3 regions of the Neobacillus sp. SAB-20_R2A genome follow, and region 3 is predicted to be linked to each of the others. Evidence: riboswitches for the same ligand, from Rfam matches in the RefSeq annotation. Region 3 holds a riboswitch; each other region holds the start of a gene.
What was found. A riboswitch is a leader RNA that binds a small molecule or an ion and turns the genes downstream of it on or off. The one in region 3 is predicted to bind glycine.

Region 1 (4,919 bases), 1.3 Mb from region 3:
CATTAATCTTAGGATTGTATTTCATCGTACAAGACCCTAATGGATAAAAACCGGAGTCTACACCGTGATTCCGTCTGGAGAGGGACGTATAATGGCGCATGATATCCAGTTCTGAAACTTCAGGGAGCAGGGGCTCCTCTTCCCTTAAATATCCTTCTGGAAGGAGCGCAGCAACATCTGCTTCAGGAACATCCATTTCCGGAAGGCTGTATCCGACCCGGCCTGGTGTACTCACTTCAAAAATCAGCTTCTGGTCTTGATTATGCATGCAAATCCCCCAATTCTTTCACTAATGTATCAATCTCTTCCTTCGTTCTTTGCTCTGTTACGCAGATCAGCATATGGCCTGCAAGCTCAGGATAGTCACGGCCCAAATCATAACCGCCAATGATTCCTTTTTGGAGCAGCTGCTGATTAACCTCTTTTACCGGTTTATTTAAATTGACAACAAACTCGTTAAAGGAGTGACCATCATTAACTACTTCAAGCCCTGCTTCTTTAAAAGCGATTTTCGCATAATGAGCCTTTTGTAAATTGGCTGTTGCGATTTCGCGGACACCTTTTTTTCCAAGGGCAGTCATCGCAACAGATGCAGCAAGGGCATTTAAGGCTTGGTTGGAGCAAATATTAGAAGTCGCCTTATCGCGGCGGATATGCTGCTCACGTGCCTGCAGTGTTAAAACAAAACCGCGGCGGCCTTGGTCATCTGTTGTCTGGCCGACAAGACGGCCGGGAACTTTACGCATTAGCTTTGTCGTAACCGCAAAATAGCCACAGTGCGGACCTCCAAAGGCAGTCGGGATTCCGAACGGCTGGGCATCGCCGACAACAATATCTGCACCAAATTTTCCTGGAGGTGTCAAAATTCCAAGTGATAATGGATTGCTGGAAACAACAAACATTGCTTTATTTTCGTGAATAATCTCTTCAAGCTCTTTTAATGGTTCAATTCGACCTAAAAAGTTTGGATATTGAACGACAACTGCGGCTACGTCAGCATTTAGCAATCCTTTTAGGGCGTCAACATCAGTAATGCCATCCTTCACAGGAACCTCAATCACATCAAGGTATTGACCCTTTGCGTAAGTTTCCAAAACCTCACGGGATTCAGGGTGAACAGCACCGGAAACCAGGATGGTTTTCCGTTTAGTGTGACCAGCACTTAGCATTGCTGCTTCAGCAAGTGCGGTACCGCCGTCATACATCGAGGAGTTAGCCACATCCATTCCTGTTAATTCACAAATCATTGTTTGGAATTCAAAAATCGCCTGCAGTTCCCCTTGGGAGATCTCCGGTTGGTAAGGTGTATAGGCTGTGTAGAACTCTGATCTTGAAATGACATGGTCAACGATAACCGGCATATAGTGGTCATAAACTCCGGCACCTAAGAAAGACACATTCGATTTTAAATCAGCATTCCGGCTTGCTAACTGAAAAAGTTCTTTCATCAAAGCTGTTTCTGATTTTGCCGGTTTAATATTGTATTCACCTTTAAATCGTACTTTTTCAGGAATATCACTGAATAGTTCATCGACAGTGGAAACGCCAATTGTCTCCAGCATTGCCTGCTTATCTTGTTCAGTCATGGGTAAATAGCGATGTTTCATAAACCTTGCTCCCTTCTGCTATTTCTTTTCTCTTTTATAAAAAGGTGTAGGAACCACTTTCGCTTTTAAACGTTTGCCGCGAATTTCAACTTCCACTTCGGTATCGAGTCCTGCATGTTCGGAAGAAATGAGGGCAAGACCGATGTTTTTCTTTAAGGTTGGGGACTGTGTACCGGTGGTAACTTCACCAATTAGCGCTTCCCCTTTGTAAACTGGATAGCCGTGTCGCGGAATTCCCCGGTCAACCATCTCAACCCCAACAAGCTTCCGGGACAAACCTGCTTCCTTTTGCTTCACGAGAGCTTCTTTTCCAATAAAATCAGCCTCTTTATTCAATTTCACCGCAAAGCCAATTCCTGCCTCAAGCGGGGAGATTTCCGGTGATAATTCCTGGCCGTAAAGCGCTAAGTTTGCTTCAAAACGAAGTGTGTCGCGTGCACCTAGGCCGCAAGGAATAACTCCCTCGTCTTTTCCGGCTTCCAGAATGGCAGTCCAAAGTTCGACGACATCACCGGCATCACAATATACTTCAAAGCCGTCTTCCCCTGTATAACCAGTTCTAGATACAAGTGCTTTTTTCCCATTTAAAACAACTTCCTGCTGGAATTTGAAAAAGCCAATTTGACTTAAATCCGTCTCTGAAGCAAGCTTCTGTAATACCTTTTCAGCAAGAGGGCCTTGAAGCGCAAGCTGTGCCATTGTTTCAGACAAGTTTTCGATTGTAACATCGCCTACAAGATGCTTCTCCAGCCAGTTGTAGTCCTTTTCAATATTCGATGCGTTGACAACAAGTAAATAGTGATTATCTTCAACCTTGTAAACAAGCAGGTCGTCAATAGTTCCGCCGTTTTCATAGCACATCGCAGTATATTGTGCACCGCCGTCTTTCACTTTTGAAATGTCATTTGTCATCAATTTTTGTAAATAGTTAAGGCTGTCTGGGCCCTTTACCTCAACTTCGCCCATATGGGATACATCGAATAAACCGGCTTTCGTGCGGACAGCTTCATGCTCATCCTTGATGCTTGAAAACTGGACAGGCAACTCCCAGCCGCCAAAATCGATGGTTTTTCCGCCGTATTCCTTGTAAACTTCGAACAGCGGAGTGCGTTTTAATTCCGTCATCATAAATCCCCCTTCATTTACTACATGTTCATTATTTGTAAAAATGAATTATTGCCAATTAACAAAAATAGGAAAACTCCTTGCCATTTTCCTAAAAACAACAAAAAGGTGCAAAAAAGGACAGAAACCTCCCTTTACCAATAAAGAAGGTCTCTGTCCTTGCACCTGAAAGTTTACCTAAATCGGCTGTCCCCTTTGGTGGCTGGTATCATCCAGCACTCTCCAGAGCTGCGTCCAACAAGAGTTCTTTTGCCTGAGAGATTCACATAAGCTGCTTGCTCCTTCGGCGCTACAAAAAGTAGTCTCTCCCCTTGTTTTCATTCGCACTTATAATATTTTTTTCCAATTTGGTCATACTAATTATACTTAAAAAATAGATTACCTTATTTAAATATTTGAAACTTTCAAAGCTATTATCATCCTACCATTAAAACAACATATCGGGCAATAACAATTTATCGAAAAAAAGGAGCTGAAACGGATGAATGTCGAAATGGAATTTGATTCCTCCTGGCAGGATGATTTTTTACATAAAATTGATCATGATGGACCTTGGGGGAATTGGGAGCTTTTTAAATTGGCCATCGATATTGAAAAACACTTGGTGGTCCCGGAATTCGAAGGCCTGCAGGCCCCAAAGCATCTGCCAAATTTGACGCCTCTCCCTCATCAGCTTGAAACAGCCAAGCAGGTGGTTGAAAACATGAACGGAAAGGCCATCCTTGCGGATGAAGTGGGTCTCGGAAAGACTATCGAGGCGGGGTTAATTTTAAAAGAATACATGATTCGCGGATTAGTGAAAAAAGTGTTAATCCTTGTTCCCGCCTCCTTAGTCACCCAGTGGGCACAGGAATTAAATAGCAAATTTTATATACCAGCTGTCACTCAAAGAAAAAGCTATGTTTGGGAACAATGTGATGTCGTTGTTTCCTCCATCGATACAGCGAAACGAAATCCGCATCGGGAGATCATTTACAAGCAAGATTATGACCTCATCATTATCGATGAAGCCCATAAATTAAAAAATAATAAAACCAAAAACTACGAATTTGTTCAAAACTTAAAAAAGAAGTTTTGTTTATTGCTGACGGCAACGCCTATTCAAAACAGGATTGAGGAGATTTTTAACCTCGTATCCCTATTAAAGCCTGGTCACTTAGGGAATGAAACTGTCTTTTACGAAAAATATAAACGTGATTCCCGTTCCTTAAATGATGACCAGCATCTAAAAGAGCTAGTCAATAAAGTCATGATCCGCAACCGCCGTGCCGATACAGGAATCGAATGGACGAAACGGCATGTGGAGACGATTCCGATTGAATTTACAAAATCGGAACGCGACCTGTATGACTCCATCTTAGAGCTTAAAAATGAGGGAGACTGGGTTCAAACGAGCAGTTTTTCTGTGATGACTTTGCAGCGTGAAGCATGCTCAAGCCGCGAGGCCGTTTTCTATACCTTAAAAAACATGCTTCTTAAAAAGGAAAACCCAACCCAGGCCTATCAAGAACAAATCAACTTTTTAATTAAAAAGGTCGAGACCGTCGAGCAAAATTCCAAGGCAGTAAAAGCCCTTGAATTAATTCAGAAAATAAATGATAAAGTGATTATTTTTACGGAATACCGGGCTACCCAATTATATTTACAGTGGTACTTAAAGCAGCACGGAATTTCCTCCGTTCCTTTCCGCGGCGGTTTCAAGCGCGGGAAAAAGGACTGGATGCGCGAGTTGTTCCAAAAGCACGCCCAGGTGCTGATTGCCACTGAAGCGGGCGGGGAAGGGATTAACCTACAATTTTGCAACCACATTATCAATTTTGATCTGCCGTGGAACCCGATGAGACTGGAGCAGCGAATCGGAAGGATTCACCGCCTCGGTCAGGAAAAAGATGTCATGATTTATAATTTTGCCATCAAAGATACGGTGGAAGAGCATATTTTAAAGCTTTTATACGAAAAGATTGATTTATTTGAAAGAGTCATCGGAGAACTTGATGATATTCTAACAAAACTAGAATTCGGAAATATTGAAGATCATATAATGGATATCTTTGGCGACTCCTGCTCTGAAGGGGAAATGCGGATTAAAATGGAGAATTTATCTTCAATGATTGAATTTGCACAAAATATGAAAAAAGGAGAATCACATGCAGCAGCAGGAAATTCATAAGTTTCTTTTAAATTATT
Region 2 (4,919 bases), 2.5 Mb from region 3:
TACAAGGGTTGAGGATTTTGAGATTTCCGAGGACTCTGTCAAAATCCAAACTGAATTTGGTTCCTTTACCGGCAGTAAGTTGATTTTGAGCATGGGGGCTTGGAACAGCAAACTTCTATCAAAATTAAATATTGATATTCCATTACAGCCTTACCGCCAAGTTGTTGGGTTCTTCGAATGCGAAGAATCACAGTATAGCAATACCCATGGTTTCCCGGCCTTCATGGTTGAAGTACCGACAGGCATCTATTACGGGTTCCCAAGCTTCAGCGGCTGCGGTTTGAAAATAGGATACCATACTTTCGGTCAAAAAATCGACCCGGATACAATTAATCGTGAATTTGGGATCTATACGGAGGATGAAGGAAATATTCGCAGATTTCTAGAAGAATACATGCCGGGTGCTACTGGAACTCTTAAAAGAGGGGCAGTGTGCATGTACACAAAAACACCTGATGAGCATTTTGTGATTGATTTGCATCCACAGTACTCCAATGTGGCAATCGCAGCAGGCTTCTCCGGCCATGGATTTAAATTCTCAAGTGTTGTTGGTGAAACGCTAAGCCAACTAGTGACAACTGGCAAAACCGAACATGATATTTCTCTTTTCTCTATCAATCGCCCTGCTTTAAAACAGAAAGCAAAGATCTAATAGATTATTAAATTGCCATTATCCTAGAACGATTAAAAAAATAATAAATTTAGAGGTGCAAAAATGAGCGAAAAAACATTAACCCAAAGCCAATTAACTTATTTAGATGCAAAACCGGGCATTCAATTAATTAAAGCAGGAACCTATAAATTAAATGAATTAAGCGTATTGCGGGGAACACCTGAGTTAAAGGGACAAATCCTTGATGTGCCGATTACAGATAAAAAACAAGTATTAACAATGGGTTACTATGCACTCCAGCCTTCGGTTGATTATTCTGCAGAATTTACGTTTATCGAAATTAAAGTTGTGACCAAAGGTAAAATGGTTGTCCGCGATGTAGAAGGAAACAAATATGTGGCAGAAGTAGGGGACGTATTAGTCTTCTCCCCTAATACAACGGTTATTTTCGATGGTGAAAGTGATGGCGAAGTGGTTTACTTCAAAAATGTAGAGGCAAATCCTACTTATTTGTAATAACCAAACTTATTTAAAAAAGCATTGACAATTACAAACAGAATGATTATTCTGAAAATAATAAAATTGAATAGGGCGGATGATTGTTGTGGGAGAGTGTAATATCTACATCTACCACCGAAGGAGCAAGTTCCAAAAAAACCCTTGGAACCAATCTCTCAGGTAAAAGAACCATAACAGGACGCACCTCTGGAGAGCGTATTTGAAAATGCCACCAAAGGAGAAAGCTCCAAATGTTGGAGTTTAACTCTCAGGTAAAAGGACAGAGAAGGGATGATTTTACACCCCTTTTCTGTCCTTTTTTGTTTTTTTTAAAGCAATTATGGAAAAATGGAGGAATTGTCAATGAGTTTACAACAAAACGATTCAACAATTTTTGAGGCAATTGAAAGTGAGAAAAATCGCCAGCTTCATACCTTGGAATTAATTGCATCCGAAAACTTTGTCAGCCCGGATGTTTTAGAAGCAATGGGAAGTGTGATGACGAATAAGTATGCCGAGGGTTATCCAGGTAAGCGCTATTATGGCGGCTGTGAATTTGTGGATGTCGCAGAACAGGCAGCGATTGAACGGTTAACTAAATTATTCGGCGCCAAATTTGCCAATGTCCAGCCACATTCCGGTGCACAGGCCAATACTGCTGTATTTTTTGCCCTGCTTCAACCAGGCGATAAGATTATGGGGATGAATTTATCGCACGGCGGCCATTTAACTCACGGCAGTCCGGTAGCAATGTCAGGAAAATGGTTCGATGTTGTTTCTTATGGGGTAAGAGAAGACAATCACCTGATTGATTACGATGAGCTGGAAGAAGTTGCGAAAAGAGAACAACCAAAATTAATTATCGGCGGTACAAGCGCCTATCCGAGAGTGATTGATTTTGCGAGATTTAGACAAATCGCCGATCAGGTTGGCGCAAAACTGATGGTTGATATGGCACATATTGCCGGACTTGTTGCTGCAGGTCTCCATCCTTCTCCCGTTCCATATGCGGATGTTGTGACCAGCACCACTCATAAAACATTGCGCGGCCCACGAGGCGGAGTGATTTTAACAAACGATGAAGAAATAATCAAACAAATAAATAAAGCTGTTTTTCCGGGAACTCAGGGCGGGCCGCTTATGCATATTATTGCCGCTAAGGCAGTTGCTTTCAATGAAGCATTGCAGCCAAGCTTTAAGGAATATGCCAAACAAATTATTGAAAATTCAGCTGCACTGGGAGAGGCGCTTAAGCAGGAAGGGGCAGCGCTTGTATCCGGCGGGACTGATAATCATATTGTGCTCCTCGATGTGCGTCCATGGGATTTAACAGGAAAAGAAGCAGAGAAATTGCTTGAAGAAGTCGGGATTACAGTTAATAAAAACACCATTCCATACGACCCGAAAAGCCCGTTTGTGACAAGCGGAATCCGCATGGGAACAGCCGCGTTAACAACACGTGGAATGAAACAAGAGGAAATGGTGCAAATCGCAAAAGTGATCGCAGCCGTTCTTAAGAGCAAAGGGGATTTAGCCGTAATCGAACAGGGGAGAAAGACAACAAAAGCAATTTGCGGGAGATTTCCATTATTTCAACAGCCAATCACTGTGTAAGAAAGGGGTAGCTTAATGGAGTATCAAAGCTGTTTTGACATCATCGGCCCGATTATGGTTGGGCCATCGAGTTCCCATACAGCCGGTGTTGTATCAATTGGGAAATTTGTTTATGAGTTGCTTGGAGGGTCCCCGCAAAGGGCGGATATTACTTTCTATGATTCGTTCTCCGAAACATACCAGGGACACGGAACGGATAAAGCGCTTCTTGGCGGCCTGCTTGGGATGAATACAGATGATACCAGAATTAGATATGCGGTTGAATTAACCAAACGATACGGGCTTCACTATGAATTTAAATTTGAAGATCGCTGCCCTTATTACGATCATCCCAATACAACTGTTATTAGGGCAAGACGTGCGGGCCATTTTGTTAAAGTAGGCGGTGTATCATTAGGCGGCGGTTTATCAAAAATCTTTATGATTGATGATGAAATAGTTGATATTCGATTAAGCACAAGTGATGATTTTTCAGAAATCGCAGCAAAATTTCGTTCCAATCCTTTTCATGAAGCAATCTTGGAGGGTGTATGATGGATTTTCGGTCAATGAACGAGCTTATTGAACTTTGTAACCGTGAACGGAAAACAGTTGGCGAAATGATGCTGATGGTGGAAATGGAAAAATCAGGCCGTGACAAAGAGACGATCATCGATATGATGGCAGAGCGGTTAATTAAAATGAAGCAAGCAGTGGAGACCGGTGTAGAAGATGCTTCCCCGGCACCAAGCGGTATTTCCGGCGGTGATGCCGTCAAGATGAGCGAATATGTAAATAACGGGAAGGGCTTATCAGGTCCATATATTAACGATGCAATGACGTTCTCGATGGCAACATCTGAAAGCAATGCACGGATGGGCGTGATTGTGGCGACGCCAACGGCCGGGGCAGCCGGTATTTTACCGGGGGTTTTATTTTCACTGCGAAAGAATGACGACACCTCCTATCGGGATTTAGTCATGGGTTTGTTTACCGCAAGTGCACTCGGATATGTGATTGCCAACCGCTCCTTTATCTCTGGAGCGGCAGGAGGATGCCAAGCGGAGGTTGGTTCGGCCACCGCAATGGCGGCCGGCGCAATTGTTGAATTAAAGGGCGGGACACCAGAGCAGGTCGTAAACGCCACCGCAATCGCGATGAAATCCCTTTTAGGGTTAGTATGTGACCCGGTCGCCGGTCTCGTAGAAGTTCCTTGCATTAAGCGAAACGTGATCGGCACTTCGATCGCCTTTTCAGCAGCCGACCTGTCGCTGGCCGGAATTGAAAGCCGGATCCCATGTGATGAAGTCATAGAGGCAATGTACAAAATAGGCAAAGAAATGCCGCGCACACTAAGGGAAACGGCACTCGGCGGACTGGCGATGACGGACACGGGAATAAAATTAAAGGATCGGTTACTTTGCAGAAACACTTAAGACGGAGGGGCTTAGATGAGTACAGATACAGTATTAAAGCGGACACCGCTTTTTGAAACTTATAAAAAGTACGGCGCAAAGGTCATTGATTTTGGAGGCTGGGAGCTTCCGGTTCAATTTTCCGGAATTTTAGAAGAACATGAGGCAGTCCGTAATGAAGCAGGCCTGTTCGATGTTTCACATATGGGTGAGGTCCTTGTAGAAGGAAAAGATGCTGAGAGCTATATTAATTACCTCGTAACAAACGATGTAACCAAGCTTCAGATCAACCAGGCACAGTATACGGCCATGTGTTACCCGGACGGCGGTACAGTCGATGATTTACTAGTTTACAAGTTAGCGAGTGAAAAGTATCTGCTTGTGATTAATGCGGCAAATATTGAAAAAGATTACGAGTGGATGAAACAGCAGGTACAAGGGAATGTTGCCTTAACAAATATTTCTTCTGACACTGCCCAGCTTGCCATTCAAGGTCCAAAAGCCGAAAAGATTTTACAAAAAGTAACCGATACAAATTTAGCGGAAATTGGCTTTTTCCATTTTGCTGATCATGTCACGGTTTCCGGGATCTCTGGTGTACTAGTCTCGCGCACCGGCTATACGGGAGAGGACGGATTTGAGCTTTATTTAGCGGCAGACAAAGTGGAAGCGCTTTGGGAGAGACTCTTAGATGCAGGAACAGAAGATGGCTTAAAGCCTTGCGGACTTGGGGCCCGGGATACACTCCGCTTTGAAGCCCGTTTAGCACTGTATGGTCAAGAGCTTTCCAGCGACATCGG
Region 3 (4,919 bases):
TATGTATCGCTTTGAAGTTTGGAAAACGAATGATTTTCTGCTCGTCTATTGCTATGGTAATATGGGGTATCGTCAGTTGGACATTCTTCCTGCCGGGACATACGGAGAGGCAGAGCTGCTAATGGAGCAGGCAGCCGGGCAGTTCAGTCACCTCGGACCGATTGTAAAGTACAACAGCCTGAAAGACCGTCCAGAATAAAAGCTTCATTTATAAGGAAGGGGGAGTCATGGTTGAAATCCAATGCCCTAAAAGGTTATCGGAAATTAAGAGATATCTATGAAAATAATCTGACTGTGGAATTGCTTTCAGAAGAGATCAAGACATGTGAGGCGGATGATGATGCAGTCGCTGTTAAAAAGGAAATGTTTGATTGCGATTTTGATATTTATGGGGTTAAACAGGGCGGAAAACTTATTGGATACGTAAAAAGAGAAGATATAAAAAAAGAAGGAAAAATAAGTGAGTTTGTTGAGGATTTTCATGCCGATAACCTTATCTCAGATTCCACTTCTTTGATTGATTTGCTGGATATTTTTCAGGAGAGAGAATTCACCTTTATCCTTGAAAAGAACAAAGTTACCAGGATCGTCACGGTGGCCGATTTGCAAAAGCAGCCAATAAGGATGTTGGCTTTTAGTTTTGTTTCACTTCTGGAAATGTACATCAGTTCAGTGATTAAAGAATTTTATCCGGATGGCAGCTGGGCTGATAAGTTAACAGAATCAAGATTAACCAAAGCAAAAGAGCTTTTGGAAGAGCGGTTAGCAAAAAATGAAGCCCTGACTTTGGTGGACAATTTACAGTTATCTGATAAAGGCACGATCATTCGGAAAACGCCAAAATTAGTCGAGCTGCTAGGCTTTGAATCAAATAGTCAATGCAAGGAATTTTTCAGAAAAATTGAGGAATTACGAAACAATACAGCCCATTCTCAGGAACAAATTTACCATGACTCAAAGGAGTTTATCACTATACTTCTACAATTACAAAAGATACTAAACGTAGATTGATTGGGTTGAACTATAAGCCAGAGCAGAAGTGTTCAATGGAAAAAAACTCCTTATATCTGGGCAATCAATCTTATTTTTATAATAAGGAATTTTTCCTGAATTATATATATTCTGAATATTCGATTGACATTGTTTATTTGATAAACTAATATGAGATTAAATTCATATTAGCGGATGAATATTATGGGAGAGACTAAACGCATCGTTTAGCACCGAAGGAGCAAATTCCAAAAATCAGGTATCAATCTCTCAGGTAAAAGGACCATAATAGGACGCATCTCTGGAGAGAGCCCATGGGCCGCCAAAGGAGTCAAACTCTCAGGTAAAAGGACAGAGAAAAGTAGGAGAACCCCTATTTTTCTCTGTCCTTTTTTGGTTGAGAAAGATGGGAATAAGTAAATAAAGGGGCTGGATATTTAAAAGAAAAAATGAAAGCGCTTTTTTATGCAGATTTATGAAACCTATTTTGGATATTAAAATTGCCAGCATCAGGAGGGGAAAATGATATGCAGGAACAAAAATTGGCTAGAGGATTAAAAAACAGGCACGTGCAGCTAATCGCTATTGGCGGGGCTATCGGTACAGGTTTATTTCTCGGGGCGGGAAAGTCGATCCACTTAGCTGGACCATCGATTTTATTTGCTTATATGATTACAGGCGTCATTTGCTTTTTAATCATGCGCTCATTAGGAGAACTGCTTTTAAGCAATTTGAACTATCATTCTTTCGTTGATTTTGTTCAAGATTATTTTGGTAATATGGCTGCCTTTATCACCGGATGGACCTACTGGTTTTGCTGGATTACGATTGCAATGGCGGATTTGACAGCAGTTGGAATTTATACTCAATATTGGTTTCCCCATGTGCCACAGTGGATGCCAGGATTAATTGCCCTCGTTTTTTTACTCATGATGAATCTTGCAACCGTAAAACTATTTGGTGAAATGGAATTCTGGTTTGCATTAATTAAAGTCATCGCCATCCTAGCACTCATTGTAATTGGTATTTTTATGATTTTTAAGGGCTTTTCTACAGATTCAGGTCCATCGAGTTTTACGAATCTATGGAGCCATGATGGGATGTTCCCGAATGGCATAAATGGTTTTATCCTCTCATTCCAAATGGTCGTCTTTGCGTTCGTAGGCATTGAACTTGTAGGACTTACAGCTGGGGAAACAGAAGACCCGGAAAGAGTGATTCCAAAAGCAATCAATAATATCCCTATTCGTGTTATCATTTTCTACATTGGTGCCCTTTTAGTCATTATGAGCATCTATCCATGGAACGCAATCAAACCAGCCGAAAGTCCATTTGTCCAAGTATTCGTGGCAGTTGGTATCGCAGCAGCAGCAGGTATTGTCAATTTTGTTGTTCTCACATCTGCAGCTTCGGCATGTAATAGTGCCATCTTTAGTACAAGCCGTATGGTATACTCACTTGCAAAAAATAATAATGCACCAAAATCACTTTCTAATCTTACTGTACGTAAAGTACCCTCCAATGCATTGTTCTTCTCAACTGTTGTTATTTTAATTGGCGTTGCTTTAAACTATATAATGCCTGAAGGAGTATTTACACTGATCACTAGTGTTTCTACTGTGTGTTTTATCTTTATATGGGGAATTACTGTTATTACCCATTTAAAATATCGTAAAACAAGACCGGATTTAGCGAAAGCAAACAAGTTTAAAATGCCGTTTTATCCATTTGCTAATTACTTAATCCTAGCTTTCCTTGCGTTCGTACTTGTCGTACTTGCACTGGCAGAGGATACCCGTATTGCTTTATTTGTCACTCCGGTTTGGTTTATTTTGCTGATTGTGATTTATAAAATGCAAAAAACGAAAATAAATAAAGCGGATGAAGTGAATCGTGGGCCTATAGTAGAAAATTAATTAGAACTAGTGAAATTGTGTGGACTATTTATAGGAAAAAATAAAACACTAAACTCTTTCTTTTTCGAGTTTAGTGTTTTTTTACCTAATGCTTATTAATTGTTATGGAAATAATTACTTGTTGATAACAATCTGAAAAAGAGATAAATTGTAATTTCTGTCGCCAATCAGGTGACTGAAATACATTGGGTAAGCTTTTAAATCATGATGTATTGAAAAAAACTTTCTGTTGCATCAAAATAACAATGATGTTATGATGTGAAAGTCGCTCTTAAACAGAGTGTTCCGGTCAATCTCAATTGGAAAAAAATTGATGATTGATAGATTGTTAGAAATGTGATATGATAGTCATTGTCGCTTCTGAAAAAACGAAAGACAAAAGCATTGATAGTTCTTTGAAAACTAAACAAACAAAAACGTCAACAAACAATAATGATCGTGTTTCTTCTATATAATAAATGAAGAACATGAGCCAACGTAACTTTTTGAGCTAATCAACTCAACTTTATTGGAGAGTTTGATCCTGGCTCAGGACGAACGCTGGCGGCGTGCCTAATACATGCAAGTCGAGCGAATCACTGGGGCGCAAGTCCCGCTGGTTAGCGGCGGACGGGTGAGTAACACGTGGGCAACCTGCCTGTAAGACTGGGATAACTTCGGGAAACCGGAGCTAATACCGGATAATTTCTTCCCTCACATGAGGGAAGGTTGAAAGTCGGTTTCGGCTGACACTTACAGATGGGCCCGCGGCGCATTAGCTAGTTGGTGAGGTAACGGCTCACCAAGGCGACGATGCGTAGCCGACCTGAGAGGGTGATCGGCCACACTGGGACTGAGACACGGCCCAGACTCCTACGGGAGGCAGCAGTAGGGAATCTTCCACAATGGACGAAAGTCTGATGGAGCAACGCCGCGTGAGCGATGAAGGCCTTCGGGTCGTAAAGCTCTGTTGTCAGGGAAGAACAAGTATCGGAGTAACTGCCGGTACCTTGACGGTACCTGACCAGAAAGCCACGGCTAACTACGTGCCAGCAGCCGCGGTAATACGTAGGTGGCAAGCGTTGTCCGGAATTATTGGGCGTAAAGCGCGCGCAGGCGGTCCTTTAAGTCTGATGTGAAAGCCCACGGCTCAACCGTGGAGGGTCATTGGAAACTGGGGGACTTGAGTGCAGAAGAGGAAAGCGGAATTCCACGTGTAGCGGTGAAATGCGTAGAGATGTGGAGGAACACCAGTGGCGAAGGCGGCTTTCTGGTCTGTAACTGACGCTGAGGCGCGAAAGCGTGGGGAGCAAACAGGATTAGATACCCTGGTAGTCCACGCCGTAAACGATGAGTGCTAAGTGTTAGAGGGTTTCCGCCCTTTAGTGCTGCAGCTAACGCATTAAGCACTCCGCCTGGGGAGTACGGCCGCAAGGCTGAAACTCAAAGGAATTGACGGGGGCCCGCACAAGCGGTGGAGCATGTGGTTTAATTCGAAGCAACGCGAAGAACCTTACCAGGTCTTGACATCCTCTGACACTCCTAGAGATAGGAATTTCCCCTTCGGGGGACAGAGTGACAGGTGGTGCATGGTTGTCGTCAGCTCGTGTCGTGAGATGTTGGGTTAAGTCCCGCAACGAGCGCAACCCTTGATCTTAGTTGCCAGCATTCAGTTGGGCACTCTAAGGTGACTGCCGGTGACAAACCGGAGGAAGGTGGGGATGACGTCAAATCATCATGCCCCTTATGACCTGGGCTACACACGTGCTACAATGGATGGTACAAAGGGCAGCGAAGCCGCGAGGTGGAGCCAATCCCATAAAACCATTCTCAGTTCGGATTGCAGGCTGCAACTCGCCTGCATGAAGCCGGAATCGCTAGTAATCGCGGATCAGCATGCCGCGGTGAATACGTTCCCGGGCCTTGTACACACCGCCCGTCACACCACGAGAGTTTGTAACACCCGAAGTCGGTGGGGTAACCGCAAGGAGCCAGCCGCCTAAGGTGGGACAGATGATTGGGGTGAAGTCGTAA

Region 1: it holds a riboswitch for glycine, as region 3 does, so the genes downstream of both, gcvT (glycine cleavage system aminomethyltransferase GcvT) here and V5M37_RS15005 (amino acid permease) in region 3, are expected to answer to the same signal.
Region 2: it holds a riboswitch for glycine, as region 3 does, so the genes downstream of both, glyA (serine hydroxymethyltransferase) here and V5M37_RS15005 (amino acid permease) in region 3, are expected to answer to the same signal.

Annotation. Positions count from the first base shown of each region.
Region 1 covers NZ_CP145895.1:4,386,640-4,391,558, forward strand. Annotated here, with positions in the region: gene gcvPB (aminomethyl-transferring glycine dehydrogenase subunit GcvPB) at 1-268, opposite strand, end outside; gene gcvPA (aminomethyl-transferring glycine dehydrogenase subunit GcvPA) at 261-1,607, opposite strand; gene gcvT (glycine cleavage system aminomethyltransferase GcvT) at 1,626-2,732, opposite strand; glycine riboswitch at 2,884-2,960, opposite strand; glycine riboswitch at 2,964-3,053, opposite strand; gene V5M37_RS21495 (DEAD/DEAH box helicase) at 3,214-4,902, shown strand; gene V5M37_RS21500 (YqhG family protein) at 4,880-4,919, shown strand, end outside.
Region 2 covers NZ_CP145895.1:537,607-542,525, forward strand. Annotated here, with positions in the region: gene solA (N-methyl-L-tryptophan oxidase) at 1-652, shown strand, start outside; gene V5M37_RS02650 (hypothetical protein) at 716-1,129, shown strand; glycine riboswitch at 1,209-1,313, shown strand; glycine riboswitch at 1,317-1,397, shown strand; gene glyA (serine hydroxymethyltransferase) at 1,475-2,725, shown strand; gene V5M37_RS02660 (serine dehydratase beta chain) at 2,741-3,259, shown strand; gene sdaAA (L-serine ammonia-lyase, iron-sulfur-dependent, subunit alpha) at 3,259-4,140, shown strand; gene gcvT (glycine cleavage system aminomethyltransferase GcvT) at 4,156-4,919, shown strand, end outside.
Region 3 covers NZ_CP145895.1:3,076,222-3,081,140, reverse strand. Annotated here, with positions in the region: gene V5M37_RS15015 (methyltransferase domain-containing protein) at 1-199, shown strand, start outside; gene V5M37_RS15010 (hypothetical protein) at 232-1,011, shown strand; glycine riboswitch at 1,186-1,286, shown strand; glycine riboswitch at 1,289-1,348, shown strand; gene V5M37_RS15005 (amino acid permease) at 1,518-2,906, shown strand; rRNA gene V5M37_RS15000 (16S ribosomal RNA) at 3,412-4,919, shown strand, end outside.